DNA from 4 places in the Citrobacter meridianamericanus genome. Region 1 is predicted to be linked to each of the others. Evidence: predicted binding sites of a transcription regulator. Region 1 holds the regulator's gene; each other region holds the start of a gene.
The links. The regulator CRP, encoded in region 1, controls carbon source genes, mostly activating them, when cyclic AMP is high. The targets are predictions, from matches to a motif close to ATGTGANNNNNNTCACAT.

Region 1 (8,275 bases):
CGTGAAGCGGTGATGGACTCGGTGGTGCGTTCAATGGACGATTATATCAATTACATCACGCCGCAGTTTTCCCGTACGCACATTAACTTTCAGCGCGTACCCACCGTCGATACCTCTAACCCCTTTGCCGCCAAGAGTATTCCGTCACTCGATGAAAGCTTTGTCGTGATTCATTTTCGTAATCTGGAAGGGATCGATTTCCCATGGCTACTGGCCATGCTGCAGGGCTCATTCATTTCTCATATCAATACATTGGTTGTTCCGGGCGGGAAAATGGGTCTGGCGATGGAATTGATTATGCTGCCGCTAGTCCAGCGACTGATGGAAGGTAAAAAGATAGAGTAAGGTGTTTTTTTGCCGGATGGCGGCTAATGCTTTATCCGGCCTACGCGTTTAAATCCTGTAGGCCTGATAAGTGTAACGCCATCAGGCATAACATCACGAAGCGGCAACCACTTCATAGGAGTGGGTAATGTTCACCGCCTTTTCCAGCATCAGCGCCACGGAGCAATATTTTTCCGCCGAAAGATCGACCGCGCGAGCGACGGACGCATCTTTCAGATCGTTACCCGTTACAACGAAATGCAGGTTGATGTGGGTAAACAGGCGTGGCGCTTCATCACGACGCTCGGAGGTCAGCTTCACTTCGCAGTTGGTCACATCCTGACGACCCTTTTGCAGGATCGACACCACATCAATTGCGCTGCAACCGCCCGCAGCCATTAAGACCATTTCCATCGGGCTCGGCGCTTTATCACCGGAGTTACCGTCCATCAAAATCTGGTGGCCAGAGGCGGACTCACCGAGGAAGGTTAACCCTTCAACCCACTTAACACGTGCTTGCATATTTTATTACTCCGATGCATCAATTTTCCTGACAGATTACGCGCACACAACAAATCTCGCAACGGAAGGCGACCTGCGTCATGCTGAAGCGAGACACCAGGAGACACACGGCGAAAGCTATGCTAAAACAGTCAGGATGCTACAGTAATACATTGACGTACTGCATGTATGCAGAGGACATCACATTACAGGCCGTCGCACGTATTGACAGCCCCCTTCCCAGGTAGCGGGAAGCACATTTTTGCAAACCCAGAGGCAGGTAGTATTTTGGCTCTGGAGACAGCTTATAACAGAGGATAACCGCGCATGGTGCTTGGCAAACCGCAAACAGACCCGACTCTCGAATGGTTCTTGTCTCATTGCCATATTCATAAGTACCCATCGAAGAGCACGCTGATTCACCAGGGTGAAAAAGCGGAAACGTTGTACTACATCGTTAAAGGCTCAGTGGCAGTGCTGATCAAAGATGAAGAAGGGAAAGAAATGATCCTTTCTTATCTGAATCAGGGCGATTTTATTGGTGAATTAGGCCTCTTCGAAGAAGGTCAGGAACGCAGCGCCTGGGTCCGTGCTAAAACTGCATGTGAAGTCGCTGAAATTTCGTACAAAAAATTTCGCCAATTAATCCAGGTCAATCCAGATATTCTGATGCGCCTGTCCTCTCAGATGGCTCGCCGTCTGCAGGTCACGTCTGAAAAAGTTGGCAACCTTGCCTTCCTCGACGTTACCGGTCGTATCGCGCAGACTCTGCTGAATCTGGCGAAACAGCCTGACGCGATGACCCACCCGGACGGCATGCAGATTAAAATCACCCGCCAGGAAATCGGCCAGATCGTTGGCTGTTCCCGTGAGACCGTTGGTCGTATTCTGAAGATGCTGGAAGATCAGAATCTGATCTCCGCACACGGTAAGACCATCGTCGTCTACGGCACACGTTAACCCCATCGAAGTGGCGCGTTACCCCGTAATGCGCCACTTTTGTTTGCACCGATGTGGCGAAGACTGATATATCACCCTGAGATCAACTACGCACTACGACAGACGCTGGTGCTATGTTTACCTGTGGCCGTCGGTCTGATCATCGGGCAGCTTCATCTGGGGCTCCTCTTCTCCCTCGTCCCTGCCTGCTGCAATATTGCCGGTCTTGATACCCCGCATAAGCGCTTTTTCAAACGCTTAGTGATTGGTGCGTCTTTGTTTGCCGGATGCAGTCTGATCATGCAGATACTGCTGGCACAGACTATACCGCTGCCGCTGATCCTCACTGGCCTGACGCTGATTCTTGGTGTAACCGCTGAATTAGGCCCTCTGCATGCACGACTACTACCTGCCTCGCTTATCGCGGCAATTTTCACGCTCAGCCTGGCCGGGAACATGCCCGTCTGGGAGCCACTGCTGATCTACGCGTTGGGTACATTGTGGTACGGCCTGTTCAACTGGTTCTGGTTCTGGATGTGGCGTGAGCAGCCGCTGCGTGAGTCGCTCAGCTTGTTGTATCGTGAATTAGCCGATTACTGTGAGGCCAAATACAGCCTCCTGACTCAGCATGCCGATCCGGAAAAAGCGCTACCCCCCCTGCTTGTGCGCCAACAAAAAGCGGTAGATTTGATTACCCAGTGCTATCAGCAAATGCATATGCTGTCGGCACATCGCAACAACGATTATAAGCGCCTGCTACGTGCCTTTCAGGAGGCGCTCGATTTACAGGAACATATTTCCGTCAGCCTCCACCAGCCGGAAGAGGTGCAAAAGCTGGTAGAACGTAGCCACGCCGAACAGGTGATCCGCTGGAACGCGCGCACCGTCGCCGAACGCCTTCGCGTTCTGGCCGATGACATTTTGTATCACCGCTTGCCAACACGTTTTTCAATGGATAAACAAATTGGCACGCTGGAGAAAATTGCCAACCAACATCCGGACAATCCGGTAGGACAATTTTGTTACTGGCACTTCAGCCGTATTGCCCGAGTGCTACGCACCCAGCGCCCACTGTATGCCCGGGATTTAATGGCTGACAAGCAGCGTCGGTTGCCGCTTATCCCCGCACTGAAAAGCTATATGTCGTTGAAATCCCCAGCGCTGCGTAATGCCGGACGCATCAGCGTAATGTTGAGCATTGCCAGCCTGATGGGCAGCGCTTTACATCTGCCAAAACCCTACTGGATTTTGATGACAATCCTGTTCGTCACGCAAAATGGCTACGGGGCGACCCGGGTACGTATTTTACACCGTTCAGTAGGGACGCTCGTTGGCCTGGTGATCGCTGGCGTCACACTGCACTTTCATATTCAGGAGAGTTACACGCTGGCAGGCATGCTGCTGATAACCCTGGTGAGTTATCTGACCATCCGTAAAAACTACGGCTGGGCTACCGTCGGCTTTACGGTCACCGCGGTATACACCCTGCAGTTGCTGACACTGAACGGGGAACAGTTTATCGTGCCGCGGTTTATCGATACGGTCACTGGTTGCCTAATCGCCTTTGGCGGGATGCTCTGGCTATGGCCGCAGTGGCAGAGCGGCCTGCTGCGTAAAAACGCCCACGATGCGTTAGAAGCCGATCAGGAAGCCATCCGCCTGATCCTTAGCAACGATCCGCAGGCCACACCGCTGGCGTATCAACGCATGCGGGTCAACCAGGCGCATAACACGTTGTTCAACTCACTTAACCAGGCGATGCAGGAGCCAGGATTCAACTCGCACTATCTGGCGGACATGAAACTGTGGGTTACGCATAGCCAGTTCATCGTCGAACACATCAACGCGATGACCACGCTGGCAAGGGAACATACGATGCTGACGCCGGATTTGGCGCAGCGGTATCTGGAGTCCTGTGAAATTGCGATCCAGCGCTGTCAGCAACGGCTGGAATATGACGGCCCTGGAAGCTCCGGCGATGTAAATATTCTCGAGGCGCCAGAGATGCTGTCCCACGGGCCTTTAAGTACCCTTGAGCAGCATCTACAGCGGATATTAGGGCATCTGAACACCATGCATACCATTTCGTCGGTAGCATGGCGTCAGCGACCGCATCACGGGATCTGGCTGAGCCGCCGGTTGCGAGATATGAAGGGTTAAGCTCTACTGCCAGATGCGCTACGATTATCCGGCCTAAGATCGTCAAGCCACCACTTTCGCAACGGCCTGCGCGAAGCGCTGCATCCCTTCATCAATATCGGCCTGCTCCACCACCAGCGACGGCGCGAAACGCATCACGTCCGGTCCGGCGTTCAGTACCATCACGCCTTCATTCGCCGCGGCGTACAAGAAATCACGCGCCCGGCCTTTAAACTGCGGCTTCAGTTCGGCGCCGATCAGCAATCCCATCCCGCGAATGTCGCTAAAAATGTCGAACTGTTGGTCAATCTTCTGCAAATGTTGAACAAATGCCTGGCGTTTGGCCTGAATACCTTCCAGCACTTCCGGCGTGTTGATGATATCAAACGCAGCTCCCGCAACCGCACAGGCCAGCGGATTACCGCCGTAAGTGGAACCATGCGAGCCCACGTGGAACGCCGAGGCAATCTCCTGGGTAGTCAGTACCGCACTCACCGGGAAGCCGCCGCCGAGCGCCTTGGCACTGGTCAGGATATCCGGCGTCACGCCGTAGTGCATATAGGCAAACAGTGACCCGGTACGCCCCATCCCGCTCTGTACTTCATCAAATACCAACAGCGCCTGATGCTGATCACAGAGTTCACGCAAGCCTTGCAGGAATGCCGGCGTTGCCGCAGTCACGCCCCCCTCACCCTGAATAGGCTCGATCACCACCGCGCAGGTGTGATCATCCATTACCGCTTTGACTGCATGGAGATCGTTAAACGGTACATGGATAATATCCGCCGGTTTGGGTCCAAAGCCGTCGGAATATTTCGGTTGCCCGCCGACGGATACGGTAAACAGCGAACGACCGTGAAACGCGTTGTGGAAGGCAATAATCTTGGTTTTGAACGGGCTATGGCGCACGCAGGCATAGTGGCGCGCCAGCTTAAAGGCGGTTTCGTTAGCTTCGGTACCGGAGTTCATGAACAGTACGCGCTCGGCGAAGGTCGCATCAATGAGTTTACGACCTAAGCGTAACGCCGGTTCGTTGGTGAAAACATTGCTGGTATGCCACAGGGTTTCGCCCTGGGTGGTTAACGCCTCAACCAGCGCCGGATGGCAATGCCCTAACGCGGTAACTGCAATACCACCTGCGAAATCAACATACTCTTTACCCTGTTGATCCCACACTCGACTCCCTTTCCCTTTTACCGGGATAAACTCAGCCGGTGCATAAATCGGCAGAATCACTTCATCGAATGTCGCGCGTGTAATTGCAGTTTGTTCAGTTGCCATGTCATTACCACCCTGTTAAGCAGAAATGCTAGTGAAATTATAATCACAAAATATGAATAAAAAATCACTGAATAGCAACCACAAATCACCGGTTGAGAAAATTAGCCAGCAGCTGATGCCCCTGTTCGCTGAGAATGCTCTCCGGGTGAAACTGCACCCCCTCCATATCCCACTCCCGGTGACGAATACCCATGATCTCCTGCGTTTCACTCCAGGCGGTCACCTCAAAGCAGTCAGGAAGGGTTTCGGGAGCGACCACCAGAGAATGGTAGCGCGTTACCGTTAATGGATTGGCGAGTCCCTGAAAAACACCCTGCTCGTTATGCGAAATAGGCGACGTTTTACCGTGCATCACTTTAGCCGCCCGCACCACGGTCGCGCCAAAGGCCTGCGCCATCGCCTGGTGCCCCAGACAAACCCCCAGCAGAGGGATCTTCCCCGCGAAATAGCGAATAACATCCAGCGAAATACCGGCGTCATCCGGCGTGCAAGGTCCCGGGGAAATGACAATTTTTTGCGGATTCAGCACATCGATTTGCGACAGCGTCAGCTCGTCGTTGCGCCTGACAAGGACATCAGCCCCCAGTTCACAGAAGTATTGATACAGGTTCCAGGTAAATGAATCATAGTTATCGATAAGCAGAATCATGGCGGCTCCGGTACATAAGAACCGCGCTATTCTACTCAGTTTCCGGGACTACGCTTACCACTTTACGAAATATCACCCGCAGCGCAGACAGGTCGCCCATCGCCCCGTTCTGATTAGCCCGGTTCCATTCTTCAACCTGGATGCCATCCCAGCTCAACATATACCCGGCATGAATCGCTAACTGTTCGAAGAAAATACGCTGCGCCAGACCGCTGCCAATACGAAACGGATGCAGTACGTTGATTTCACAATAATAGTGCGCAAGTCGGTCGACAAATTTATCCTCCGATAACCCCACCAGCCAGGACTCGTCTTCCAGGTCCTGCATCAGCGCATTGCCCTCTTTCTCGATATAAGCGAAATGGCAAAAGCGGGTATCACCCTGGTAAATATCGACTTCTCGCAGATGTCCCGCCCAGTCAAAAATATCCTGATAGAGTTGGCGATGAATAGCGCACAGATGCGGCAAACCCCGTTTAAGCGGGCCCAATTCGATAGTGGCTGCGCGCAGCGCCGTCAACTCATAAGCGGCCTGCGCCAGACGCTGCGCCTGGTGAATACCCAGGCGGTTACGCATGACATTCAGGCCCGGATACAAGTAGGGGTCACGTCCATCACCGAATTTATCGCTCATAGTGCCTCCTCAACGCTTCAAGACGCGCCAGCGCGTCTTCAGCGCTCAGGGTAACCTGTGGAATATCCACGCCTTCCAGCCGCCGACTGGCCTGGAAATTGGCGTTTCGCCGTTGTTCCCAGACCCTGGACTTTTGTTTATCGGTGAGTTTTTTCACGTGACCTCCCTGAATGAGCCGACACTTGCCACAAGTATAAGCAGCAATTTCGGGTTACGCAGAGAAGCGAGAGAACGCGGGCAAGCATTGCCCGCGCAAAATACGATTACGGCAGGACTTTGGCAGACAGGATAACAATCGGTTTTGACGGAACATTCTGGTAAGGACCCACATCATGGGTCTGAACCTGAGAGATCTTATCCGCGACATCCATCCCTTTCACAACTTTACCGAAAACAGCGTAGCCAAAGTCGCGCTGGCCGTGATCGAGGAAAGCGTTGTCTGCAATGTTGATAAAGAACTGGCTGGTCGCGCTGTCTTTATCCGCAGTACGCGCCATGGCAATCGTGCCACGGGTGTTACGCAGTCCGTTATCGGCTTCATTCTTGATTGGCGGGTTAGGTTTCTTCTGCTGCATCTGCTCGGTAAAACCACCGCCCTGCACCATAAAACCAGGGATCACACGGTGGAACGTGGTGTTGTTATAGAAACCACTGTTGACATAATCGACAAAGTTTTGCACTGAAACCGGGGCTTTCTGACTGTTCAGCTCCAGCTCAATGTTACCGGCAGAAGTTGTCAGCAGGACATGCGGGTCCCCTTTTGCTGCCAGTGCTGCGGGAGAGAGAGCAGAAAGGGCGAGAACAGCTGCAACAGCCGCCAGAGTCGATTTGAGCATGAGAATTCCTTAACAAGAGCAGAAATGAAGCAAGTGAATTGATTCTAAAGAGCCTTCAAGGACAAGGCCATCCCTTTACCTAATTTTACGTACCTGAAACAAATGTAACCTTACTGCTGCATCACTCAATGTGATTTAGATCACATACAAAATGTAATAAATAAAGTCATTACCAATAAATATTTAAATACGTCACAAAAGCGCCTAAAATCTGCCCGCTCACGGCGCAGTCAATGCGCCTTACACTTCTATACAGGCCAGTCATGACTAACAGCAATCGCATCAAGCTCACATGGATTAGCTTTCTCTCCTACGCCCTGACAGGTGCGTTGGTAATTGTCACCGGGATGGTGATGGGAAACATCGCAGACTATTTCCATTTGCCCGTTTCCAGTATGAGTAATACCTTCACCTTCCTGAATGCAGGCATTCTGATCTCTATCTTTCTGAATGCATGGTTGATGGAAATTGTGCCACTGAAAACTCAGTTGCGCTTTGGTTTTATCCTGATGGTCCTGGCTGTCGCCGGACTGATGCTCAGCCATAGCCTGGCTTTGTTCTCTGCTGCCATGTTTGTACTGGGTGTGGTGAGTGGTATCACCATGTCGATTGGTACATTCCTGGTGACCCAGATGTACGAAGGTCGCCAGCGCGGTTCCCGCCTGCTGTTTACTGACTCATTCTTCAGCATGGCGGGGATGATTTTCCCGATGGTAGCAGCGTATCTGTTAGCACGCAGTATTGAATGGTATTGGGTCTATGCCTGCATCGGCCTGGTCTACGTCGCCATTTTCCTGCTGACCTTTGGCTGCGAATTCCCGGCGCTGGGTAAACACGCGCAACAACCGGACGCCCCGGTAGTGAAAGAAAAATGGGGTATTGGCGTGCTGTTCCTGGCGATCGCCGCGCTATGTTACATCCTCGGTCAGTTGGGCTTTATCTCCTGGGTACCGGAATACGCCAAAAGTCTGG
Region 2 (8,275 bases), 1.2 Mb from region 1:
CGCCCAGTTTAATCCTTTTGATCTCTTCTACGGAACGTCTGCGGGCGCGCAAAACCTATCAGCCTATCTCTGTAACCAGCCTGGTTACGGGCGAAAAGTCATCATGCGTTACACCACCCGACGTGAGTTTTTTGACCCGGTACGCTTTGTGCGAGGGGGAAACTTAATCGACCTCGACTGGCTGGTAGATTCGACCTCGTCCCAAATGCCGCTGGCAATGGATAACGCCGAGCGCCTGTTTGCCGCAGGAAAATCGTTTTATATGTGCGCCTGTCGGGGTGATGACTACACACCGGGCTATTTTTCACCGAACCGGCAAAACTGGCTCGATCTTATTCGTGCCTCCAGTGCGATTCCCGGGTTCTACCGCACAGGGGTTGCGCTGGATGGGGTTAATTACCTGGATGGGGGCGTCAGCGACGCCATTCCCGTGCAGGAAGCGGCGAAGCAGGGGGCAAAAACGCTGGTGGTTATTCGTACCGTGCCTTCGCAAATGTACTACACCCCGCAGTGGTTCAAGCGTATGGAACGTTGGCTGGGCGAAAGCAGCCTACAACCGCTGTTGAATCTGGTGCAGCACCATGAAGCCACCTATCACGCGATTCAGAGCTTTATTGAGAAACCGCCGGGCAAGCTGCGTATCTTTGAGATCTACCCGCCCAAACCGCTCCATAGTATGGCACTGGGAAGTCGTATTCCGGCGCTGCGAGAAGACTATAAAACCGGACGCCTCTGCGGTCGTTACTTCCTGGCTACCGTCGGCAAACTGCTGGGGAAAAACGTGCCGCTGCCTCGTCAGACGCCGAAGATTTTGGTGCCGGGACCGGTGGTGGTTCCTCCCGCGCCGGTGGCCAACGACGCCCACGCCCCTGTGGTGACCAATGCGCCTCAGGCTAATGACACCACGTTTGATAATGAGGATTTGGCGTGAGTTTTCGCTTTATCGATACGCATTGTCACTTTGATTTTCCGCCGTTTACTGGCGACGAGTCCGCCAGCCTGCAGCGCGCCAGTGAAGCCGGTGTGGACAGTATTATTGTCCCGGCCACCCAGGCGGCGAATTTTTCCCGCGTGCTGGCGTTGGCGGATAATCACCCCTCGCTGTTTGCCGCGCTGGGCCTGCATCCCATTGTGATTGAACACCACAGCGACGACTGTCTGGACCAACTGCAGCAGGCGCTGGATAAGCGTCCGCAAAAGCTGGTGGCAGTAGGTGAGATTGGATTGGATCTGTATCGGGACGATCCGCAATTTGACAAGCAAGAGTGGATTCTGGAGGCGCAGCTTAAGCTGGCGAAGCGTTACGAACTGCCAGTGATCCTGCATTCACGGCGCACGCATGACAAGCTGGCGATGCACCTGAAATACCATGCTTTACCGCGAACCGGCGTGGTGCATGGATTTTCCGGGAGTTTTCAGCAGGCTGAACGCTTTGTACAACTGGGCTACAAAATTGGCGTGGGTGGCACCATTACCTATCCACGCGCCAGCAAAACCCGCGAGGTAATGGCGCGATTGCCGCTGGAGTCACTGCTGCTGGAAACCGACGCGCCAGATATGCCGCTCAGCGGGTTTCAGGGACAGCCCAATCGACCGGAGCAGGTAGTCAGAGTGTTTGACGTCTTATGCGAGCTGCGCCCGGAACCTGCGGACGTGATTGCTGACGCGCTGTATCGCAATACGACGACGTTGTTTGATTTTTGATTTCCGGATGTGACGCTTTTGCATCGCATCCGGCATTTCACAGATACAAAGCCGGGAAAATCAAATTTTCCACCCCGCGCTCGCGCAATTTTTGCGCGAGGATCTCCACATCCTCCGGCGTGGCGCTCGGCCAGTCTTTTGCTTCGCCGTATACCCCGTGCGCATGAAAGGCATTCAGTCGCACCGGTACGTCACCTGAACGTATGATAAACGCCGCCAGCGCATCGATATGCTGGAGATAATCCACCTGACCAGGAATAATCAGCAGGCGCAGTTCCGCAAGTTTTCCTTGCCCGGACAGAAAGGTAATGCTTTGTTTAATCAGCGTGTTATCGCGACCAGTCAACTGACGATGACATGCGCTATCCCAGGCTTTTAAATCGAGCATCACGCCGTCGCACACCGGTAGCAATCTTTGCCAGCCGGTTTCGCTCAGCATGCCGTTGCTGTCTACCATGCAGGTCAGGTGTTGCAACTGCGGATCGGTTTTGATCGCGCTAAACAGCGCCACAATAAACGGTAGCTGGGTCGTCGCTTCGCCGCCGCTGACCGTAATTCCCTCAATAAACAGTGCTGCCTTGCGAATAGACTGCAGCACCTCATCAATGCTCATGGTCTGCGCCATCGGCGTAGCCTGCTGTGGGCACATGTGCAGGCAGGTGTCACACTGCTGGCATACGTCGGACTGCCACCACACTTTTCCTGCACTCAGGCTGAGTGCCTCATGCGGGCAATGCAGGACACACTCCCCGCAGTCATTGCAGCGTCCCATCGTCCACGGATTGTGGCAATTTTTACAGCGCAGATTGCACCCCTGCAGAAACAGAGCCAGGCGACTGCCCGGCCCGTCGACGCAGGAGAAAGGGATAATCTTACTTACCGAAGCGCATCTGCTGTTCATGGCTAATCACGCGAGGTTGTCGTTCCAGAATGCGCGTATTGCGCGCGGCTTCTTCGCCCAGCCAGGTTGTGTTGGTGCGAGAACCTGCGGCGCGATATTTTTCCAGATCCGACAGGCGCACCATATAACCGGTGACGCGAACCAGATCGTTACCGCTCACGTTAGCGGTAAATTCACGCATCCCGGCTTTAAACGCGCCGAGGCATAATTGCACTAACGCCTGGGGATTACGCTTGATGGTTTCATCCAGCGTGAGAATGTCGCTGATACCGGCGTGATAATACGCGTGATGCGGCGCAACGGTCTGCAGGTGAGTGATCGGGTCCGGTTCATCGCCGTAGGGCAGACGTGCGCCCGGCGTGGTGCCGATGTCAGAACTGATCCCCGACTGTGCATGCAGCATCGCGCGCTGATTCCAGCCATATTTCACTGGCGTGCTTTCTACAAATTCCGCCAGTTGGGCGCTAATGCGATAGCCAAGCTGATTGGCAAACTCATCTTTCCCGTAACGCGCGCATTGCCCTGCTTTTTCACACAGCAGATTTACCGCCTCCGCCAGGCCATACATACCGAACATAGGCACAAAACGTTTGGGATCAATCAACCCTTCCTGCACCAGGAAGCTATTCTCAAAGAAATGTGATTTTTCATAGAGGAATTCACATCGTGCATCAATGATGGCGATTTGCTGCTGGCAGTAGTGCGGTAGGGTGCACGTAAAGAAGTCATCGACAGAGGTGCTGCGCTCTGCGATGGCTTTCAGATTGAGCCTGACCAGCGTACTTCCGCCGCCAGCCAGCGGCAGTGAGTTGTAACAACTGACGACGCCGTAGTGGCCTTTTGTGAAAATTTTATCATTTTCAGGGCCGTTGGAAATGTGTGGTTTACTGCATTCACAGATATTTTTCGCCACGTTAAGCAGCAGATCGTCAGGGGTGATTTGCGGATCATAAATAAAAGTAAGATTAGGTGAAACCTGCTTTAACTCTGCATCTGCGCGTAAAATTGCGCGTGTAATCGGCGTGTCGACTGGACCAATGTTGGCATGCATAAAGGCATCTGGCAGGGTGCGGTCGAGATAACGCCAAAAACGTTTTATTCGAATATCGATCTCATCTTGTGTTAGAATTCTAACATATGGTTGCAGTAGAGCATCGAGCTGACCGAGATAGACCGGCATCGACGTTACTGACGGAACGTGATGGTACAGGATGGTGAGTAAGGATAACGCGTCATCAAGATCCTTTGCTCCTTCCAGCTCCAGCCATGATGAACCGTTGGCCAGAAAACGCGCGTAGTCGGGTAAAACATAACGCGGTTTGAACGGGGCATGGCCTTCGTACATATCGCAGATCACCCCGTCATCCAGCGCCTGGCGTGCTTCAGCAGGCAGTTGCGGGTAAGGCAGTGCGTTTTCAGCCTCCAGCGCCAGAAAGTGGCGTTTCTGCTCAGGGCTGAGCACCGGACTGGTCACGATTTGTTGGCAACGCTGTTGCAGCGCGAGTTCGCTTGAAGTGGGCATCGTTGATTCCTTTTTATCCCGAAGGTGTAACGCCATTGTAGAAAGCAACGTCGCTACAACCTTTGATCCGGATGCGCTTGATGCCACCGCATTCCCTCTGGAAAGGTGATTTATTTGAAGTGGATCTCATTAGAGTAATGCAAATCTGTATGTGGTTTTCATTAACTGTGATGTATATCGAAGTGTAATCGCGAGCGGATGTTAGAATACTAACAAACTCGCAAGGTGAAATTTTATACGGCGACGCCGTTGGAGAATGTTATGACCGATTTAACAGCAAGCAGCCTGCGCGCACTGAAACTGATGGACCTGACCACCCTGAATGACGACGACACCAATGAAAAAGTGATCGCGCTGTGTCATCAGGCGAAGACCCCGGTTGGCAACACTGCCGCAATCTGCATCTATCCGCGTTTCATCCCTATTGCGCGTAAGACTCTGAAAGAGCAGGGTACGCCGGACATCCGTATTGCCACCGTCACCAACTTCCCGCACGGCAACGACGACATCGAGATTGCGCTGGCTGAAACCCGCGCGGCGATTGCCTACGGCGCGGATGAAGTTGACGTGGTGTTCCCGTACCGTGCGCTGATCGCCGGTAATGAGCAAGTTGGTTTCGATCTGGTTAAAGCGTGTAAAGACGCGTGTGCGGCGGCAAATGTGCTGCTGAAAGTGATCATCGAAACCGGTGAGCTGAAAGAAGAAGCCCTTATCCGTAAAGCGTCTGAAATCTCCATCAAAGCCGGTGCTGATTTCATCAAAACGTCTACCGGTAAAGTACCGGTCAATGCGACGCCGGAAAGCGCACGCATCATGATGGAAGTGATCCGTGATATGGGCGTTTCTAAAACCGTTGGTTTCAAACCCGCTGGCGGCGTGCGTACGGCAGAAGATGCACAGCAGTTCCTGGCGATTGCTGACGAACTGTTTGGCGCTGACTGGGCAGATTCCCGCCATTACCGCTTTGGCGCATCCAGCCTGCTGGCGAGCCTGCTCAAAGCGCTGGGTCACGGCGACGGTAAGAGCGCAAGCAGCTACTAAGTTTGAATTGCCCATCGTAGGCCGGATAAGGCGTAAGCCGCCATCCGGCATCAATACGACTAGCCGGGGAGCGCACTGCTTACCCGGCCCATAATCGGGAGGTTACCGTGTTTCTCGCACAAGAAATTATTCGTAAAAAACGTGATGGTCATGCGCTGAGCGATGAAGAGATTCGTTTCTTTATCAATGGGATCCGTGACAACACCATCTCTGAGGGGCAAATCGCCGCCCTGGCGATGACCATTTTCTTCCACGATATGACAATGCCTGAGCGTGTTTCGCTGACTATGGCAATGCGTGATTCAGGAACCGTGCTGGACTGGAAAAGCCTGCAACTGAACGGCCCGATTGTGGATAAACACTCTACCGGCGGCGTGGGTGACGTAACGTCACTGATGTTAGGCCCAATGGTCGCCGCATGCGGCGGTTATATTCCGATGATCTCCGGGCGTGGCCTGGGACATACCGGCGGCACGCTCGATAAACTGGAAGCCATTCCAGGATTTGACATTTTTCCGGACGACGCCCGTTTCCGTGAAATTATTAAAGACGTGGGTGTGGCGATTATTGGGCAAACCAGCTCGCTCGCACCGGCGGATAAACGTTTTTATGCTACTCGCGATATTACTGCGACGGTGGATTCCATCCCGCTGATTACTGGCTCCATCCTGGCGAAAAAGCTGGCGGAAGGGCTGGATGCGCTGGTGATGGATGTGAAAGTAGGCAGCGGCGCCTTTATGCCGACCTACGAGCTCTCTGAAGCCCTTGCCGAAGCGATTGTCGGCGTGGCGAATGGCGCGGGTGTACGTACCACCGCGCTGTTAACCGATATGAATCAGGTGCTGGCTTCCAGCGCGGGTAATGCGGTAGAAGTTCGCGAAGCGGTGCAGTTCCTGACAGGTGAATACCGCAATCCACGTCTGTTAGACGTCACCATGGCGCTGTGCGTGGAAATGCTGATCTCCGGCAAGCTGGCGAAAGACGATGCCGAAGCTCGCGCGAAATTACAGGCGGTGCTGGATAACGGTAAAGCGGCAGAGATTTTTGGTCGCATGGTTGCAGCGCAGAAAGGCCCGACCGATTTCGTCGAGAATTATTCGAAGTACCTGCCAACGGCAATGCTCAGCAAAGCGGTATATGCTGATACCGAAGGTTTTGTCAGCGCGATGGATACCCGTGCGCTGGGTATGGCGGTCGTTTCCATGGGCGGCGGTCGCCGTCAGGCCTCGGACACCATTGATTACAGCGTTGGCTTCAGCGACATGGCGCGTCTGGGCGACAGCGTAGACGGACAGCGCCCGCTGGCGGTGATCCACGCCAAAGATGAAGCCAGCTGGCAGGAAGCGGCGAAAGCGGTCAAAGCGGCAATTAGCCTTGACGATAAAGCGCCAGAAATTACGCCGACAGTCTATCGTCGTATTACCGAATAACTGTATACTGATCTGATCGCTTTTTTGCGGCGCAGATGTATGGAGAACAAGATGAAACGTGCATTTATTATGGTGCTGGACTCCTTTGGTATTGGTGCGACTGAAGATGCGGATCGCTTTGGCGACGTAGGCTCAGACACTATGGGACACATTGCAGAAGCCTGTGCGAAAGGTGAAGCTGACAATGGTCGCAAAGGTCCACTGAATCTGCCTAACCTGACCCGTCTGGGCCTGGTGAAAGCTCACGAAGGCTCTACAGGTAAAATTGCTGCCGGCATGGACGGTAATGCGGAAGTGATTGGTGCTTACGCCTGGGCGCATGAACTCTCTTCCGGAAAAGACACGCCGTCCGGCCACTGGGAAATCGCCGGTGTACCGGTTCTGTTTGACTGGGGTTACTTCTCCGATCATGAAAACAGCTTCCCGCAGGAACTGCTGGATAAGCTGGTAAAACGTGCCAACCTGCCGGGCTACCTCGGTAACTGCCACTCTTCCGGTACCGTGATTCTGGATCAGCTGGGTGAAGAGCATATGAAAACCGGCAAGCCGATTTTCTATACCTCCGCTGACTCAGTGTTCCAGATTGCCTGTCACGAAGAGACTTTTGGCCTGGATAAACTCTACGAACTGTGCGAAATCGCCCGTGAAGAGCTGACCGAAGGTGGTTACAACATCGGTCGTGTTATTGCGCGTCCGTTTATTGGTGATAAAGCCGGTAATTTCCAGCGTACCGGTAACCGTCACGACCTGGCCGTTGAGCCGCCAGCACCGACCGTGCTGCAGAAACTGGTCGACGAGAAAGACGGCCACGTGGTTTCCGTTGGTAAAATCGCGGATATCTATGCGAACTGCGGCATCACCAAAAAAGTGAAAGCTACCGGTCTGGACGCGCTGTTCGACGCCACCATCAAAGAGATGAAAGAAGCGGGTGATAAGACCATCGTCTTTACTAACTTCGTTGATTTCGATTCTTCCTGGGGCCACCGTCGCGATATCGCCGGTTATGCCGCAGGTCTGGAACTGTTCGACCGCCGTCTGCCTGAGCTGATGGAGCTGGTGGGTGAAGATGACATTCTGATCCTGACTGCTGACCATGGCTGCGACCCGAGCTGGACCGGAACAGACCACACCCGTGAACACATTCCGGTACTGGTTTACGGCCCGAAAGTGAAACCCGGTTCTTTAGGTCACCGTGAAACCTTCGCGGATATCGGCCAGACGCTGGCGAGCTACTTTGGTACGTCGCCGATGGACTACGGTAAAAACATGCTGTGATACCCGTTGTCTTTCGCGCTGTAGATGCGTTGACTTTGTTCGCTCACCCCGGTCACATAGTTAATCTATGCTTCCGGGGATTCACGAATTCGTCGCCTTCCTACAACGCGAAATCCTTTGGGTATTCTTCTCAATTTTAATAAGGATAAATTGATGGCAACTCCACATATTAATGCAGAAATGGGTGATTTCGCTGACGTCGTATTGATGCCGGGCGACCCGCTGCGTGCGAAGCATATTGCTGAAACTTTCCTCGAAGATGTCCGTGAAGTGAACAACGTTCGCGGCATGTTAGGTTTCACTGGTACCTACAAAGGCCGTAAGATCTCCGTAATGGGCCACGGTATGGGTATCCCATCCTGCTCCATCTACACCAAAGAGCTGATCACCGATTTCGGCGTG
Region 3 (8,275 bases), 1.3 Mb from region 1:
GTCAGCTCCGGCAAAACATCCACACCGGTTGGCAGGTTCATACATTCCCCCACCACATCCAGCGTTTGTTCGGCTCGTAGGAACGGGCTCACCAGAACACGTTCGATATCCACTTTTTGACCTTTCAGCCAGTTCGCCATCAGGCGAGATTCGTCACAACCACTGGAGGTTAAGGGACGAACCGAATCACTGGCGGCATCGAGGGCCGCGTCGCCGTGACGCATGATAAAAACTTGCATATTGCACCGCTTTTGTTAACCAGAATCACCAACACCTTTAATCACAGCCCCTATTGGCGGTGGTAACGATGTGGTGGCCGGCATTGTGCCTTATCCATTCACCGAATGAAACGCTGTTTTTTACCTCAACGGCGTAAGTATAGTCAATCTCTGTTTACATTTTGAGCTCAACCCTTACACTCAGTGCGGATTCATCCTACTTTTGACCTCATGAATTCAGGTCAGTTTCCCTAACGCTCCAGAATTTTTCACCACGTTCCGCCATCAGCAATAACTGCTCACAAGGTGTAAACCGCGAGCCGTACTGCGTGGTCAGTCGTTGCAGCGCCGCAACCACTTCACCCGCGCTCAGAGAATCCATATACCGGAACGGGCCACCGAGGAATGGTGGAAAACCAATGCCAAATACAGCGCCGATGTCGCCATCACGCGCGCTGCGAATAATTTTCTCGTCGAAACAGCGTGCTGCTTCGTTAAGCATTAACATGACGCACCGCTCTGCAATCTGCACGGCGGTCAGTCGGCCCTGGCTCTGGACGCCAATAAGCGTATAAATTGCAGGGTCGACCTGTTTTTTGCTTTTACGCCCTTTCGCACCATAAAGATAGAAACCTCGACCATTTTTTCTACCTTTGCGATCGTCATTCAAAATTGAAGCAACAACATTTGCAGGCGCGCTAAAGCGTTCTCCATAGGCGGCTTCAAGCACTGGTATAATTTTAGTGCCCGTATCAATTCCGACCTCATCCAAAAGTTGGATTGGCCCGACCGGAAAACCAAATTTAACCAGCGCGGCGTCGATGGTTTCAACCCGCTCACCTTCGGTCAACAGGCGAATCGCTTCGTTAATGTAAGGCGCTAAAATGCGGTTAACATAAAACCCGGCTTTATCTCTGACCACTATCGGCGTTTTACCCTGTTTTTTCGCCAATTTAACGGTGGTTGCAATCGTCTGATCAGACGTTGTGGCATGTGGGATCACCTCGACCAACGGCATTTTTTCCACTGGACTAAAAAAGTGCAAACCAATCACTTGTTCAGGTCTGGCAGCGTTCGCCGCAATATCACCAATTGGTAAAGACGAGGTGTTAGACGCAAAAATGGTGTGAGACGCGCAATTTTGCTCAACTTCCGCCACCATCTGTTGTTTTAACGCCAGATCTTCAAACACGGCTTCAATAACCAGGTCACGATGCGCAAAGCCGCGGTAATCGGTCGATCCCGAAATCAGTGCCAGTTGTTTATCACGCTCGCTGGCTTTGATATGACGGCGACGAACCTTCGTTTCAAGCTGATCCCAGCTGTACTTCAGTGCGTGGTTGATTCCCTTAGCGTTTATATCTTTAATACGTACTGGCAAGCCCCCTTTACAGGCCGTCACATAGGCAATACCGCCCCCCATCAGACCGCCGCCCAAAATGCCAACGCTGTTCAGCGGACCAGGCTTCGCATCGCTTCCCGGATCCTTTTTCACGTCAGTGTTGGCAAAAAAGATGTGCCGCAATGCCTGCGACTGAGATGTCATCGCCAGTTCGCCAAATGCACGAGCTTCTGCGTCATAGCCGCTACTGCTACCTTGCGCCAAACCGGTTTCAATCACCTCAAGGATTCGCTCCGTCGCTGGGTAGTTGCCATGCGTTTTTTGCGCCGTCTTTTTACTGACCATACGGAACAAAAGCGCGCGCCCCAGCGGGCCCGCTAACACACGCTCACGCACTGGCAACGCTCGATGTGCGGGACTGTCTTTTTTGGCCAGTTCTACAGCCGCTTCCAGTAAAATAGTCTGCGGCACAACTTCGTCCACCAGCCCTACTTTCAGCGCCTGTTTAGCGCGTAATTGCTTTCCTGTGAGGATCATATCCAACGCGGTACTGACGCCAATCAGGCGCGGTAACCGCTGCGTACCACCGGAACCGGGTAGCAGACCAAGCTGTACTTCCGGTAACCCCAGAACGGTTTTAGTATCATCGGTACAAATACGGTTGTGGCACGCCAGCGCCATCTCCAGGCCACCGCCCAGGCAGGCTCCGTGAATAGCGGCGATAACCGGGATCGGCAACGCATTAATTTCCGCCATAATCTGCTGTCCCTGACGCGCCAGGGTTTCAGCTTCCTGCGCACTGCGGCAGTTGCCGATCATGTTAATATCCGCCCCGGCGATAAAATTATCCGGTTTCGCCGAAATAAACACCACGCCGCGCAATGCTTTGTTATCACGAATTTGTTTCAGAATAGCCCGCACCTGAGAGGCAAACTCCGCCTTCAGGGTATTCATCTTCTCGCCGGGTACATCAATGGTGACAACAGCAACGTTATCCAGACGTACGTTTAGTGTAAAAGCCGATGTCATTTCCATTATTCCGCCTCCAGAACCATTGCCGCGCCCAGACCACCTGCCGCACAGGCAGTCACTAAACCGAAACCACCGCCACGACGTCGTAACTCATGAAGGGTTTGGGTGATCATGCGCGCCCCGGTGGCGGCAAAGGGGTGTCCATAGGCAATAGAGCCGCCCAACACGTTAAATTTGCTGTCATCGACCTCGCCAGTGGCGTGCGCTCTGCCCAGCACTTCGCGGGCAAAACGTTCGCTGCCCAGCAGTTGAAGATTCGCCAGCGTTTGTGCGGCAAAGGCTTCATGCATATCGATCAGAGTTAAATCGGCCATCGTCAGACCCGCTCTCTCCAGGGCAAGCGGCGTTGACCACGCAGGTCCCAGCAGCATGTCCTGCCAGACATCGATGGCGGTGAAGGCAAAACTACGCAGGTATCCCAGCGGCACCAGCCCCAGTTCTTTCGCGCGTGACTCTGTCATCATAATCACGGCGGCGGCGCCATCCGTTAGTGGGGTGCTGTTCGCCGCAGTAACGGTGCCGTGTTTTCGGTCAAATGCCGGACGCAGTTTGGCGTAATCAGCCAACGTAGAGTTACCACGAATATTGTTATCTTCTGAAAAAGGATCTTTGAAAGGTGGTGCGTAGGTGGTCATCACCTCATCTGTCAGTTTACCTTCAGCCCATGCCTGAGCGGCGCGCTGATGAGAACGGTGCGCGAGGGCATCCTGTTGCTCTCGCGTAATACCATAAGTTTTGGCCATTTGCTCGGCCGTATCCCCCATGCGTAAACCGGTGGAATATTCGGCGACAGCTGGCGGTACGGGCATCAGGTCACGTAAGCGCAGTCGGGAGAAAAGTTTAAGACGCTGACCGGTAGTGCGCGCTTTATTGACATCCACCAGCACCCGCGCCAGCTTTTTACTGACACCAATAGGCAGAACTGACGAGGAGTCCGCACCACCGGCAATTCCTGCGCGAATAGTTCCTGCCATCAGGCTTTCCGCAACATTCGCCACCGCCTGGAAACTTGTAGCACAGGCCCGGCTTACACTGTAGGCATCCGTGTGCACATTCATCCCGGTTCCCAGTACGATTTCACGAGCGATATTCGGCGCTTCAGGCATTTGCACCACCTGACCAAAAACCAGTTGCTCAATCACATCTGCAGGAATTTCGCTACGCGCCAGCAGTTCGCCAACGACCATTTTCCCCAAATCTACGGCGGGAATGCCATGAAACGCAGTTGCCTGGCGGGCAAACGGCGTACGCAATCCGCTTACAATGGCGATGCGATCGCCCTGGCGGGTAACCAGCGGTAAAGCCTGACTCATAACACTCCCCTGTAAAAATAAAAAATAAGTGGTCTGACCTGATCACAGTCTTAACTAATTTTTTACATTTAGCCAAGCAGGGAGAAAAGAAAGTGGGAGCTAAGACACAGTGAATAATCACTGACAGTGACAAAAAAGCCCTTGCTACCGGGTAGCAAGGGCTTTTACAGAAGGGATTAACGCAGGCCCAGCTGGAAGATCAATGTTTCAGCTTCACAGGCAAAAACAAAGTCGATATCCAGACGCACACCTTCTGATTCTTCAGTAAAGGTCGAGGTGATTTGGCAAGGCTCAGATTCCACGCCACGTGCCTTCTCAGTCAGAGCGGCCAGCGTTTCTTCTGCCTCTGCGCGATTCGCGAACACACGGCTGTATGACGCGGTGCAATCGGAGTTGTCCATGATGGTACCAACATCCATACAGCAGCAAACCGGGGTTTCATCAGCACTGCATTTACTCATTGTAGATTTCCTCTGTATTCGCACCTGAGGTGCCAGATAAACGATGGGGATATTTTACGCTCCCATTATTCGCCTCTCCAGTCGTTAATTGTATGAAATGCGATAAGTGACCGAAATCACACTTAAAAATGATCTAAAACAAAAATCACCCAAACAGGTGAGTGCGTATACCCGCAATTTTGCCAGCTGGATCGCGTTTCAGAGATCAGAATTGAAAATATTTATAAACATACTTGCAACATTTCAGCTGGTCAGACCTATACTCTCGGCACTGGTCTGATTTCTAAGTCGTACCTCAGACCCTACACTTCGCGCTCCTGTTACGGTATGTAACATTGTTTGTATAAAAATAAATCTATGAGGTTATGGTCATGAGCCAGAAAACCCTGTTTACAAAGTCTGCTCTCGCAGTCGCAGTGGCAATTATCTCCACACAGGCCTGGTCTGCAGGCTTTCAGTTAAACGAATTTTCTTCCTCTGGCCTTGGCCGGGCATATTCGGGTGAAGGCGCTATTGCAGATGATGCAGGCAACGCCAGTCGCAACCCGGCGCTGATTATGATGTTCGATCGCCCTACTTTTTCTGCGGGTGCGGTGTATATCGATCCAGACGTTAATATTTCCGGTAAATCGCCATACACCGGACGCAGCACCGATGCGGACAACATCGCGCCTACGGCGTGGGTTCCTAATGCTCACTTCGTGATGCCTATCAACGAACAGTTTGGTTGGGGGGCGTCTGTCACGTCAAACTATGGCCTGGCAACTGAATTTAACGATAGTTACATCGTCGGCGAATACGGCGGGAAGACCGATCTTAAAACGGTCAACCTGAACCTGAGTGGTGCTTACCGTCTGAATGATAGCTGGAGCTTTGGTGTCGGTTTTAATGCCGTCTATGCCGATGCAAAAATTGAGCGTTATTCCGGCGAACAAACGGCTGCATTGCCAAAAGTCAGCCAGAAAATCGCCAGCCTGAAAGGTGATGAATGGGGTTATGGCTGGAACGCCGGTATTTTGTACGAGCTGGATAAAAATAACCGCTACGGTTTAACGTATCGTTCCGAAGTCAAAATCGACTTCGATGGCGATTACAAGAGCGGCATCCGCACCCAGGCAAACGTGTTACCTGGTGCAGGCACGGCGTTCCCTTGGGGAACAACCAATGCCACCGTCCCGGGTTCTTTGACGCTTAACCTGCCGGAAATGTGGGAACTGTCGGGTTACAACCGCATCGCTCCACAGTGGGCTATTCACTACAGCATGGCTTACACCAGCTGGAGTCAGTTCCAGGAGCTGAAAGCAACCGGCACCAACGGGAAGACGCTGTTCTATAAAGAAGAAGGCTTCAAAGATTCTTACCGCATCGCGCTGGGTACCACTTACTACATGGATAAAAGCTGGACCTTCCGTACCGGTATTGCCTATGACGATAGCCCGGTTCCTGCAAGCAAGCGTTCCATATCCATTCCGGACCAGGATCGTCTGTGGCTGAGTGCGGGTACGACTTACGCATTCAATGATGACGCGTCTATTGACGTTGGCGTTTCTTATATGCACGGCCAGAAAGTGACCGTAAAAGAAGGCCCATATACTTTCGATTCTGAAGGTAAAGCCTGGCTGTTCGGTACCAACTTCAACTACGCATTCTGATTTTCTTCAGATATAAAAAAGGTGAGCTTTTTAGCTCACCTTTTTCTTTTCATCTTTCCTTACTCGGAATCGATCTCTTTTAATTCATCCTGAATTGCTTGCGCGTTCGGATTTTCTTCTGGTTTGAGTTTCCCGCCGTTCGCAATAAAGTCATGACGCTGGAAGTAAGCTTCACGCACCATAATGTAAGGATCGGAAGACTGACGCAGCAGACCGTCGGAATCAAGCAACTGCGCGCGGGTTTCAATACCTTCAACCGTCCACTTACCTATCGACAACGGCCAGGTGAGCCAGGAGAGTACTGGATACAGCGTATCCACCATATCACCACCATCATCACGTAGCGTAAAGCTGCCGTAGAACGGAAGCTGCATATACGGTCCGTAACCCACGTCATAGTGGCCTAACGTACTACCAAAACGGTGTGGCTCAACGCGTTGCAACTTCGGATTTGCCATACCCGCCACATCGATAAATCCGCCCATACCTAACAGGGTGTTGAGGAAGAAACGGGTAAAATGGACCATCCCTTGATAAGGGTCACCTTGCAGGAAGTAGTTGACCATCACGGCCGGTTCTTCAAGGTTGCCAGTAAAGTTGCTCAAACCGTTACGTGCCGGCTGCGGAACATAATCACGCCATGCTACTGCTACCGGTCGAACAACATAGGGATCCAATACATTAAAGTTGAAGTTGTACATGGTGCGGTTGAACCCTTCAAATGGGTCCGAACGCCCTTGTTGTTCATTACCGGAGCTCGCACACCCCACCAACAGTGTGGTTCCCAGCGCAAGCGCCGACAGGCGAAGCTTCATAAGTGTCTCCCTGTGTATTATGGCTATCGCTGATTGCCATCCATGACGGAACAATGACGTATCCGCCTGTTTAGATGTGAGCGATTGTAACAGCACGTCAAACGATGTCTATATACCCGGTCTTACTGATTTGATCATAGCCTGGTAATGCACACCGCGCGGTGTTGCTATTTTAACTAAGCCGATAAAAACAAACGTTACCATTTTTGCTATCTCAGACTTTCTCCCGCTGATTTTCGCATAAAAGCCGCTACGCTTTAGCAATACGTGCTAATTCAGGATTCGGTTATGAATGACATTGAAAAAGAAAAAATTGATCGACACAGCGACGAACTTCAGGTCGAAAGTGATGAAAAGTTAGAAGGTAAAAAGATTGAGGTCGATGAGGACCGACTCCCCTCCCGCGCCATGGCGATCCATGAACATATCCGTCAGGATGGGGAGAAAGAGATGGAACGCGACGCAATGGCTCTACTGTGGTCAGCCATCGCTGCCGGACTGTCAATGGGAGCCTCGCTACTGGCTAAGGGGATTTTTCATGTGCAGCTTGAAGGTGTGCCTGGAGGATTTTTACTGGAAAATCTTGGTTATACCTTCGGCTTTATTATTGTCATCATGGCCCGCCAACAGCTCTTTACCGAAAATACCGTCACCGCCGTGCTCCCGGTTATGCAAAACCCTACCCTTGGAAATTTTGGTCTGTTGATGCGCCTGTGGAGCGTGGTGCTGCTGGGTAATATCATTGGCACCGGGGTCGCTGCATGGGCGTTTGAACATATGCCGATTTTTGATGAAGAGACTCGCGATGCTTTTGTCAAAATCGGCATGGATGTGATGAAAAATACGCCGATGGAGATGTTTTCCAACGCCATCATTTCTGGCTGGTTGATTGCCACGATGGTATGGATGTTTCCCGCCGCCGGTGCAGCAAAAATTGTGGTTATTATTCTAATGACCTGGCTGATTGCGCTGGGGGACACCACGCACATCGTCGTCGGCTCAGTGGAAATTCTCTATCTGGTCTTTAACGGCACGCTGCACTGGAGTGATTTCCTCTGGCCCTTTGCGCTACCCACACTCGCAGGGAATATCTGCGGCGGGACGTTTATCTTCGCGCTGATGAGCCACGCACAGATCCGTAATGATATGAGCAACAAGCGCAAGGAAGAAGCCAGATTGCAAGCAAAGCGGGATGAGCAAGAGCAGAAAAACCCAAAAAAACAGGCCTGAATGGTGACTGTTTGAGCAGTTGGGCGGCCCGAGGCTTACCGTCGTGGGTAAAAAACGCTATACTCGTGCCGCTTCGTCCCCTTAGTTAAATGGATATAACGAGCCCCTCCTAAGGGCTAGTTGCAGGTTCGATTCCTGCAGGGGACACCATGAACACTTCTCACTAAGTCCAATTAATTCCATAACTCACTGTTTCTACTGTTCTCATCTCC
Region 4 (8,275 bases), 2.2 Mb from region 1:
GTTGACGGCCATTGGCCTGTCGCAGTTTATCAGTAATGTTCCCAGTACAATTTTGCTGCTGAACTACGTCCCGCCGACGCTATTGCTGGCCTGGGCGGTCAATGTGGGCGGCTTTGGGCTGTTGCCGGGTTCGCTGGCGAATCTTATTGCTTTGCGCATGGCAAACGACCGCCGGATCTGGTGGCGTTTTCATTGGTATTCGATGCCGATGCTGATATGGGCGGCGCTGGTGGGGTATGGTTTGTTGCTGATGCTGTCATAGCGGCGCAGAGACAATAAAAAAGGCGGATGATTCATCCGCCTTTTTCGTATCAGATATGTGCTTAGTTCAGACGAACCGGCATACCAGAACGGTTCTGTACCGCCTGCTCAACGACGGCCTGATCGACGTCAGGCTGACCGGTGATGCTGGTAATGCTCTTATTCAGCGTAATTGGTACGATTTCCCCGCCTTCGAACTGTGCTTCAGTGGTAGACAGTGGGTTGTGTACCTCAATGTAACGGCTGCCGTCTGGTTCGGTAGTGGCTTTTACCGGCTCATCGATAAACTGTACGCGGGTGCCGACCGGCACATTTTCAAACAGGAACTTGATGTCGTCGTTACGCAGACGCACGCAACCATGGCTGACGCGTAAGCCGACGCCGAAGTTAGCATTGGTGCCGTGGATAGCGTACAGGCGACCGATATACAGCGCGTACAGACCCATCGGGTTATCCGGACCTGCCGGAACAACGGCTGGCAGCGGTTCGCCCGCTGCGCGGTATTCCGCATGCATTTTCGCCGTAGGCGTCCAGGTTGGACCCGCTTTTTTACGTTCTACTTTGGTGGTCCAGTTGATTGGCGTGTCTTTGCCCAACTGACCGATACCGATCGGCAGAACAATGACGGTGTTAGTGCCTTTCGGGTAGTAGTACAGACGCATTTCAGCGCTGTTAATCACAATACCTTCATGCACGGTATCCGGCAGGATCAACTGCTGAGGGATGTTCAGCACGGTACCGCCTTTCGGCAGGAAGGTATCCACGCCCGGGTTAGCTTCCAGCATGTTAGACAGCCCCATCTGATACTCTGCCGCAAAATATTCCAGCGGTTGGGTGTTGCCTTCAGGAATCGTGATGACCTGGTTTTGGCCAATCAAACGGCTGCCATCGGTAGGCAGCGGGTACGTGACGGCAGAGGCGGTGTTACAAAAACCAACTATTGCGAGTGCCGCCGCGAAAAGCGTTGTTAATTTCATATTCATGTTCATGTATGCGAGATTCAGTGCCAGGCAGGCTAGTGGGTTGAGATTTATGTAGTGTTGGGCACGCATTATATGTGCAATCTGAGCAACAAGGAATTCGGATGTGTACTAAATCACATTTTTTTCCTCACGCTTTCACTTTACCCCTTCAGCATCAAGGCGCGATCTTATCGCAGACTTATGGCATAATAAGCGGTTTGTCACATATTTCTTTCTCTTTCAGGATACGCCAGTGTTAGTTTCCAGCAACGTCACCATGCAGTTCGGCAGTAAGCCGCTGTTTGAAAATATTTCCGTCAAATTTGGCGGCGGCAACCGTTACGGCCTGATTGGCGCGAACGGTAGCGGTAAATCCACTTTTATGAAAATTCTCGGCGGCGACCTCGAACCGACGCTGGGCAACGTTTCCCTCGATCCGAATGAGCGCATCGGTAAGCTGCGTCAGGATCAGTTCGCCTTTGAAGAATTCACCGTGCTTGACACTGTCATCATGGGTCACGGTGAACTGTGGGAAGTGAAGCAGGAGCGCGATCGCATTTATGCGCTGGCCGAGATGAGCGAAGAAGACGGCTATAAAGTTGCTGACCTCGAAGTTCAGTATGGCGAAATGGACGGCTATTCTGCGGAAGCGCGTGCGGGTGAACTGCTGCTGGGCGTCGGTATTCCGGTAGAGCAGCATTATGGCCCGATGAGCGAAGTCGCGCCCGGCTGGAAACTGCGTGTGCTTCTGGCACAGGCGCTGTTCTCTAACCCGGACATTCTGCTGCTCGACGAACCAACGAACAACCTGGATATCGACACCATTCGCTGGCTGGAGCAGACACTCAACGAGCGTGACAGCACCATGATCATCATTTCGCACGACCGTCACTTCCTGAACATGGTCTGTACGCACATGGCGGATCTGGACTACGGCGAACTGCGTGTTTATCCGGGTAACTACGACGAATACATGACAGCGGCAACTCAGGCGCGTGAACGTCTGCTGGCCGATAACGCCAAGAAGAAAGCACAGATTGCCGATCTGCAATCCTTCGTCAGCCGCTTTAGCGCCAACGCGTCTAAATCTCGTCAGGCAACCTCTCGTGCGCGCCAGATTGATAAGATTAAGCTTGACGAAGTGAAAGCGTCCAGCCGTCAGAACCCGTTCATCCGCTTCGAACAGGATAAGAAACTGTTCCGTAACGCGCTGGAAGTGGAAGCGCTGGCGAAAGGTTTTGATGAAGGCCCGCTGTTTAAAAACTTTAACCTGCTGCTGGAAGTGGGAGAGAAGGTTGCCATCATTGGTGCCAACGGCGTGGGTAAATCCACCATGCTGAAAACGTTGGTTGGCGATTTGCAGCCAGACAACGGTACCGTGAAGTGGTCTGAGAACGCCCAGGTTGGTTACTACGCGCAGGATCATGAATACGAGTTTGAAAACGATCTGACCGTTTTCGAATGGATGAGCCAGTGGAAACAAGAAGGCGATGATGAGCAGGTTGTGCGCAGCTTCCTTGGTCGTCTGCTGTTCAGCCAGGACGATATCAAGAAACCTGCAAAAGTGCTCTCCGGTGGTGAAAAAGGACGCATGCTGTTCGGTAAGCTGATGATGCAGAAACCGAATATCCTGGTGATGGATGAACCGACCAACCACCTGGATATGGAATCTATCGAGTCGCTGAACATGGCGCTGGAAATGTATCAGGGCACGTTGATCTTCGTTTCTCACGACCGTGAGTTCGTCAGTTCCCTGGCGACCCGCGTGATTGAGATTACGCCGGAACGCGTGATCGACTTCACCGGCAACTACGAAGATTACCTGCGTAGTAAAGGTATTGACGGTTAATTTACCCGTCGTCTTTCGTGTTACAGGTGTGTTGGCTGCACCTGTTCACCCCGGTCACTTACTTATGTAAGCTCCCGGGGATTTACAGGCTGACCGCCTTCCTGTAACGCGAAATACTTAGGGAAAATTGTGTAAGCTACATATTAAATAATCCCCAGCGCGCGTTTACCGTGGATATTCAAATCCTCCAGTGTGAAGCGTCCTTCCCAGTGAGTTTCATAATCCTCTCGAGGGAAATCACCCGGCGATGCGCCTTTTTCCAGCGCGGCTTTTACTTTGTGAGCGTAGGCCAGATTCTTTTCGCACATCGGTGCGGCAGGGATGTACATCACGTTGCCCCAACCTTGTTGATTTTCTACCGGCGCGACGGAGTGAATAACATCACAATGCCACCAGACGGAATCTCCGGCTTCCAGTTGTGGAATGCTGGTTAGCGCTTCAATCAGCAGCGGATGCCATTGCGCGGAAATCGGCAGGACTCTGCCGGGCGCTACGCCGCAAAGTTCATCTTCCGGCACATCGTCAAGCAATGGGCGTAACAGCACATACGCCATCGCTTCAGGAATAGGGACCACATGCAACAATCCCTGACCGGGCAGCATATCGGATAATGCAGTCCAGCCCTGGAAGGTACGGAATACTGAACATTTGGTGGTGTTATCCACGGTGTACTCTTCTACTTCGGTGCGATGCGCAGCCTGCCACGGATCGTACTCTTCCAGTTTACCATTGAAAACATTCGCAAAAACCTGCTGATATGCCGGCAGAAGCCAACGTTCCAGCGCGCCGGAATCCGTATGCGCGCCCAACCCTTTGGACGTTGTTCCCGGCGGACGACGACGTATGCGGTCAGGGTAGATAACGCTGACATCCGGGTTAAACCATTGTTTCCCTTCGCTTGTAAACGTCCACAGGCGATTAAGGAATAACTGTGCATTGGCCATTTCTTCGCTCTGGCGGGCCTGCATCTGTGCCTGGGACCAGTAGATGGGGTAGATCTCCGGGCGGGATGCGCTGAGGGTGCCAAAAAAGTTATCACCGGGGCCTTTGTAGACCTCATCAAAATGGTTGCGATCCAGGTAATCGAGCATCGACTGATCCCATGCCAGCGCCTGTTCGCGGGGGAAATGCCCCTTAATAACCGCGCATCCGCGACGCTTAATTTCTTCACGCTGCTCTGCACTCACGCGACCCGCTTTGATATCCGCATAGGACAACACAGGCCATACCGGGGAGCCTTGCGCTTTGAGGGCGTTGATTTCCGCCACGCGGGTGGCAATGGCATCGCTCAGCTGGTTGAAGATCAACTGAACATCCCCAAGCTGTGCCCGCAGCTGCTGTTTCATCTGACGGATTGCCGCTTTGTGATCGGCAGGCAACGTGTCGCTGGTAAAAGTAAAAGCCATAACCACCTCGCATTAACTTTCATTCGAAACTAAATTTGATTGCAAGTGATAATATAAGTTAAAAATTAGTTAATGCAAGTTTAAAAATATGCTGGTGTGCGCAAAGTGAGAATAGAGTGAAAGCTGGGGCGAGCGCCCCGGTTATGGGATCAGCTGTTAAAAGGGGAAGTGTTGTCCAGCACCGCCTGAATCACGTTCAGCGCGCCTTGATGGTTATTGTCATCGGTCTGATAGCGGGCAATCGATTTGATGCTCTCTGCCGCATTGGCCATGGCGAAAGAGTAGTGCGCCATCTTCAACATTTCCGCGTCGTTACCGCTATCGCCAATGGCGACTACGTTTTGCGGTGACAGGTTCCAGCGTTTTAACAAACGGCTGATTCCGTTAGCTTTATGTAAGCCGGGAATGATCAGGTCGATAAACCCAAAGCCGCTGGTGACAGGCTTCATGATGCCGTCGAGGGCAGAGTGAAGGTGATCGATAACTAATGGGATCTGTTGGTCTGGTAAATTCAGCGAGAACTTGAACAGCACATCGTTGATGTCCTGATAATCCTTTACGGGTTTCAGGCGATGGTAGTGTTTTGCCATCAACGCGACAAAGGACTCTGGGGCATTTTCGCTCACGTAGGCGCTTTGCAGTCCACAGGCCACAAAGTTGAGCTGCTTATCTTTGAGCAGTTCGCCAATGACAATGCGTGATTCGTGGCGGGTAAGCTCACCGTGAAACAGCTGTTTGCCGTGTTCAAACACCAGTGCCCCGTTCTCGGCGACAAAAGAGATCTCATCTTTGAGCTCCGGGAAGAAGGATATTAGCTGGTAATACTGGTTGCCGCTGGCCACGACAAATTCAATATCTCGTTTTTTCAGCTCCTGATACTGCGCCATAAAGCGTACGCGATCGTAATGCTTGGCGTCGTCGAGAAAAGTTCCGTCCATGTCTGTGACGATAACTTTGATGGTCATACTTGCTCCTGGCTCATAACTGCGACCTGAAACATTTTAATAACAATGTGAGCTAAAGCACAAATTTAATTTCGAATGAAAGAGGGAGAGGGGCGATTGAGTGGGCCGGATAAGCAACTGCGCCATCCGGCAGTGGTGAGGGATGAGAACCGGATGTCGGTACGAGTACCTAATCCGGCTCACTGACCTTGCTTATAACATATGTTCAGTACGGGCGATGATATCGTCCTGCGCATCCGGAGACAGCGCGGTGAAGAAGGCGGAATAACCCGCTACACGCACCACCAGATCACGGTACTGATCCGGGTGTTTTTTGGCTTCAAGCAGCGTTTCACGAGAAACGATGTTGTACTGAATATGCCAACCTTTGTGCTCTTCAAAGAAGGTACGCAGCAAAATCATCAGCTTCTGTTTATCAGACTCATTTTCCAGCGTGGCCGGGTTCAGCTTCTGATTTAACAGCACGCCACCGAGGATTGAACCGGTAGGCAGTTTACCCACCGAGCCAATTACCGCCGTTGGACCGAGATGGTCCGTACCGGATGCCGGGCTTGCGCCTTCTGCCAGCGGGGTGTGCGCTTTACGGCCATCCGGCGTTGCCATGGTTGCCGCGCCGAACGGTACGTTTGCAGAGATAGACGAGGTCCCGGCGTAGTAGTTGCCGCCAACCGGACCACGGCCGTAACGCGGGTTGTGATACAGCTTCAGTTCGTCAATGTAAGTCTGATAAGCGCGGGCCAGCAGCGCATCAACGCTATCGTCATCGTTGCCGTACTTTGGCGCACCGTTTATCAGGCGTTGGCGCAACTGCTCGTGGGTCAGACCATCAAAATCATCGGCCAGCGCGGCGGCCAGCTGTTGTTGGCCGATAGCCCCCTGCTCGAAGACCAGTTTTTTCACTGCAGCCAGGCTGTTGCCGAGGTTGGCGATACCCACCTGCAGGCCGGATACCCAGTCATACTTCGCGCCACCTTGCTTAATACTTTTCGCACGTTCAATACAGTCATCTACCAGCGCGGAGCACAGAATATCGTGTACGTTTTCTTCCAGCATGGTGTCGACGACATACTCTATTTCGATGGATTTGCGCGTGTAATAGCGGATCTGCGTATCCCAGGCGTCCATCACTTCATCGAAATTATTAAAGTTGCCAGCTGAGAGCGCTTTCTCTTGCGGCAGGAATACTTTGCCGCTGGTGGCATCGCGTCCGCCTTCCAGCGCCGCCAGCATTACGCGGGCAAAGTTTATAAAACTCATGCCGGTGCAGCGGTAGCCCCATTTGCCGCCAACGGCGGTTTCGATGCAACCAATAGCCGCGTAGTCATAGGCGTCCTGCGGTTCAATGCCCAGCTTAATGAATTCCGGAATGACGATTTCGTCGTTGTTAAAGGCTGGCATCCCGAAGCCGCAACGGATCACCTGTACGCAGGCATCCAGGAAGTCATTACTCATCCCCGCATGATAACGCACGCTGAGATTCGGCTGAGTGGAACGCAGTCTGCCACAGGACTCCAGAATGGCGTAGGAGAGCGGGTTGACGGCATCCATCGCCTGACCGTTGACCAGGTTCTGGCCACCAATGGTCACGTTCTGATACAGCGGGCTGCCCGCCGAGGCTTTCGAGTGGGAGCCGGAGCGGATTTTGTTCACTTCCAGCAGCTTCAGCCAGCAGCTGTGCAACAGCTCAATGGCGTGCTCACGATCGAGACTCTGGTTCAGTTCTACGTCACGACGATAGAACGGATAGAGGTACTGATCCATACGACCAAATGATACCGAGTGACCGTTCGATTCAATTTGCAGGATTAACTGGATGAAGTAGCACAACTGTAGCGCCTGCCAGAACGTTTTTGGCGGTTCATGGGCGATGACATCGCAGTTTTCCGCCATGGTCAGCAATTCATCACGGCGGCTGGTGCGCGTTTCTGTGGACGCCATTTTACGTGCCAGTGCGGCAAAGCGCTCAATGTGCAGACTGACGGCTTCCAGCACAATATCAATCGCTTTCAGGAACTGATCGCCATGGAGGTCTTGCAGACAAGTCAGATTGATGCGGGAACGACGTTCATCGACTTTATGGCGCAGGCCGTCGAGACCTTTTTCCAGCAATAGCGGGAAGTTCACCGCCAGGTGCGCGTCACCGGAGGTCATATTACCTTCAGCTTTGATAATGCCTGTTTCCAGCAGCCCTTTTTGTTCGTCAGTAAACATGCCGTAGCAGCGATCCTGTACGGTCTGACCGCGCCACCACGGACACACTTCGTGCAATACGCGCTTGTTCTCTTCACTTACCGCGAAACCTGCGCCAGGCCTGTCGGCAAGATCGTCGATCTCTTTTTCAATCCAGGAGACGGTGTATTCCGGGAAGATTGGCGCGGCGCGTACTTCGCTTGCCTGGTTACCGATGATTAGCTCGTCATGCTTGATCCAGATAGTGCGTTCCGCCAGGTGATGAGCCAGTGCCAGCGCGCGGCGAACCGGGATGGGTTTATCCAGATGCTGCTGATACATCTCGGTATAGTGCTGGGCGCGCTCGGTACAAACCGGTGGTTTCACAATGTGGATCAGGGCCGTTTTATGCGCTTTGATACGGTCGCTAAGTGTGTCCAGTTTCAGAGTGGTCATGGCGATTATCCTCGTAGGGTCGCGGTTAAACCTTTAAGGCTGGCGTACTGCTGGGCAAATTCGAGCAGCGCAGGCGCATCAAGCGGTTTATCCGGGGCATTGTAGGGTTGATTGAGTAAGTGGTATTTGTTGATGCCCAGCGTGTGGTAGGGCAAAAAATGGATCTCTCCGACGTGGAGTTCGTCGGCGGCAAAATCGGTAATTGCC

Region 2: a site for CRP is predicted at 4,240-4,257, ahead of deoC (deoxyribose-phosphate aldolase). Genes of this name have one in related genera too.
Region 3: a site for CRP is predicted at 4,471-4,488, ahead of NMD08_RS08320 (YfcZ/YiiS family protein). Genes of this name have one in related genera too.
Region 4: a site for CRP is predicted at 1,346-1,363, ahead of NMD08_RS17665 (ABC-F family ATPase). Genes of this name have one in related genera too.

The regions. Positions count from the first base shown of each region.
Region 1 covers NZ_CP101036.1:416,217-424,491, reverse strand. The annotation lists gene NMD08_RS01940 (phosphoribulokinase) at 1-345, shown strand, start outside; gene NMD08_RS01935 (OsmC family protein) at 439-846, opposite strand; gene crp (cAMP-activated global transcriptional regulator CRP) at 1,153-1,785, shown strand; gene NMD08_RS01925 (YccS/YhfK family putative transporter) at 1,837-3,924, shown strand; gene NMD08_RS01920 (aspartate aminotransferase family protein) at 3,967-5,184, opposite strand; gene pabA (aminodeoxychorismate synthase component 2) at 5,270-5,833, opposite strand; gene NMD08_RS01910 (putative adenosine monophosphate-protein transferase Fic) at 5,865-6,467, opposite strand; gene NMD08_RS01905 (YhfG family protein) at 6,457-6,624, opposite strand; gene ppiA (peptidylprolyl isomerase A) at 6,731-7,303, opposite strand; gene tsgA (MFS transporter TsgA) at 7,567-8,275, shown strand, end outside.
Region 2 covers NZ_CP101036.1:4,550,566-4,558,840, reverse strand. The annotation lists gene NMD08_RS22185 (patatin family protein) at 1-931, shown strand, start outside; gene NMD08_RS22180 (metal-dependent hydrolase) at 928-1,704, shown strand; gene NMD08_RS22175 (YjjW family glycine radical enzyme activase) at 1,742-2,605, opposite strand; gene NMD08_RS22170 (YjjI family glycine radical enzyme) at 2,577-4,127, opposite strand; gene deoC (deoxyribose-phosphate aldolase) at 4,389-5,168, shown strand; gene deoA (thymidine phosphorylase) at 5,276-6,598, shown strand; gene deoB (phosphopentomutase) at 6,650-7,873, shown strand; gene deoD (purine-nucleoside phosphorylase) at 8,027-8,275, shown strand, end outside.
Region 3 covers NZ_CP101036.1:1,741,412-1,749,686, reverse strand. The annotation lists gene sixA (phosphohistidine phosphatase SixA) at 1-239, opposite strand, end outside; gene fadJ (fatty acid oxidation complex subunit alpha FadJ) at 448-2,595, opposite strand; gene fadI (acetyl-CoA C-acyltransferase FadI) at 2,595-3,905, opposite strand; gene NMD08_RS08320 (YfcZ/YiiS family protein) at 4,082-4,366, opposite strand; gene fadL (long-chain fatty acid transporter FadL) at 4,738-6,018, shown strand; gene mlaA (phospholipid-binding lipoprotein MlaA) at 6,078-6,833, opposite strand; gene NMD08_RS08305 (formate/nitrite transporter family protein) at 7,122-8,063, shown strand; tRNA gene NMD08_RS08300 (tRNA-Arg) at 8,139-8,213, shown strand.
Region 4 covers NZ_CP101036.1:3,578,025-3,586,299, reverse strand. The annotation lists gene NMD08_RS17675 (anion transporter) at 1-262, shown strand, start outside; gene ldtB (L,D-transpeptidase) at 324-1,244, opposite strand; gene NMD08_RS17665 (ABC-F family ATPase) at 1,477-3,072, shown strand; gene NMD08_RS17660 (DUF1479 domain-containing protein) at 3,216-4,478, opposite strand; gene NMD08_RS17655 (Cof-type HAD-IIB family hydrolase) at 4,628-5,443, opposite strand; gene NMD08_RS17650 (glycyl radical protein) at 5,636-8,068, opposite strand; gene NMD08_RS17645 (glycyl-radical enzyme activating protein) at 8,074-8,275, opposite strand, start outside.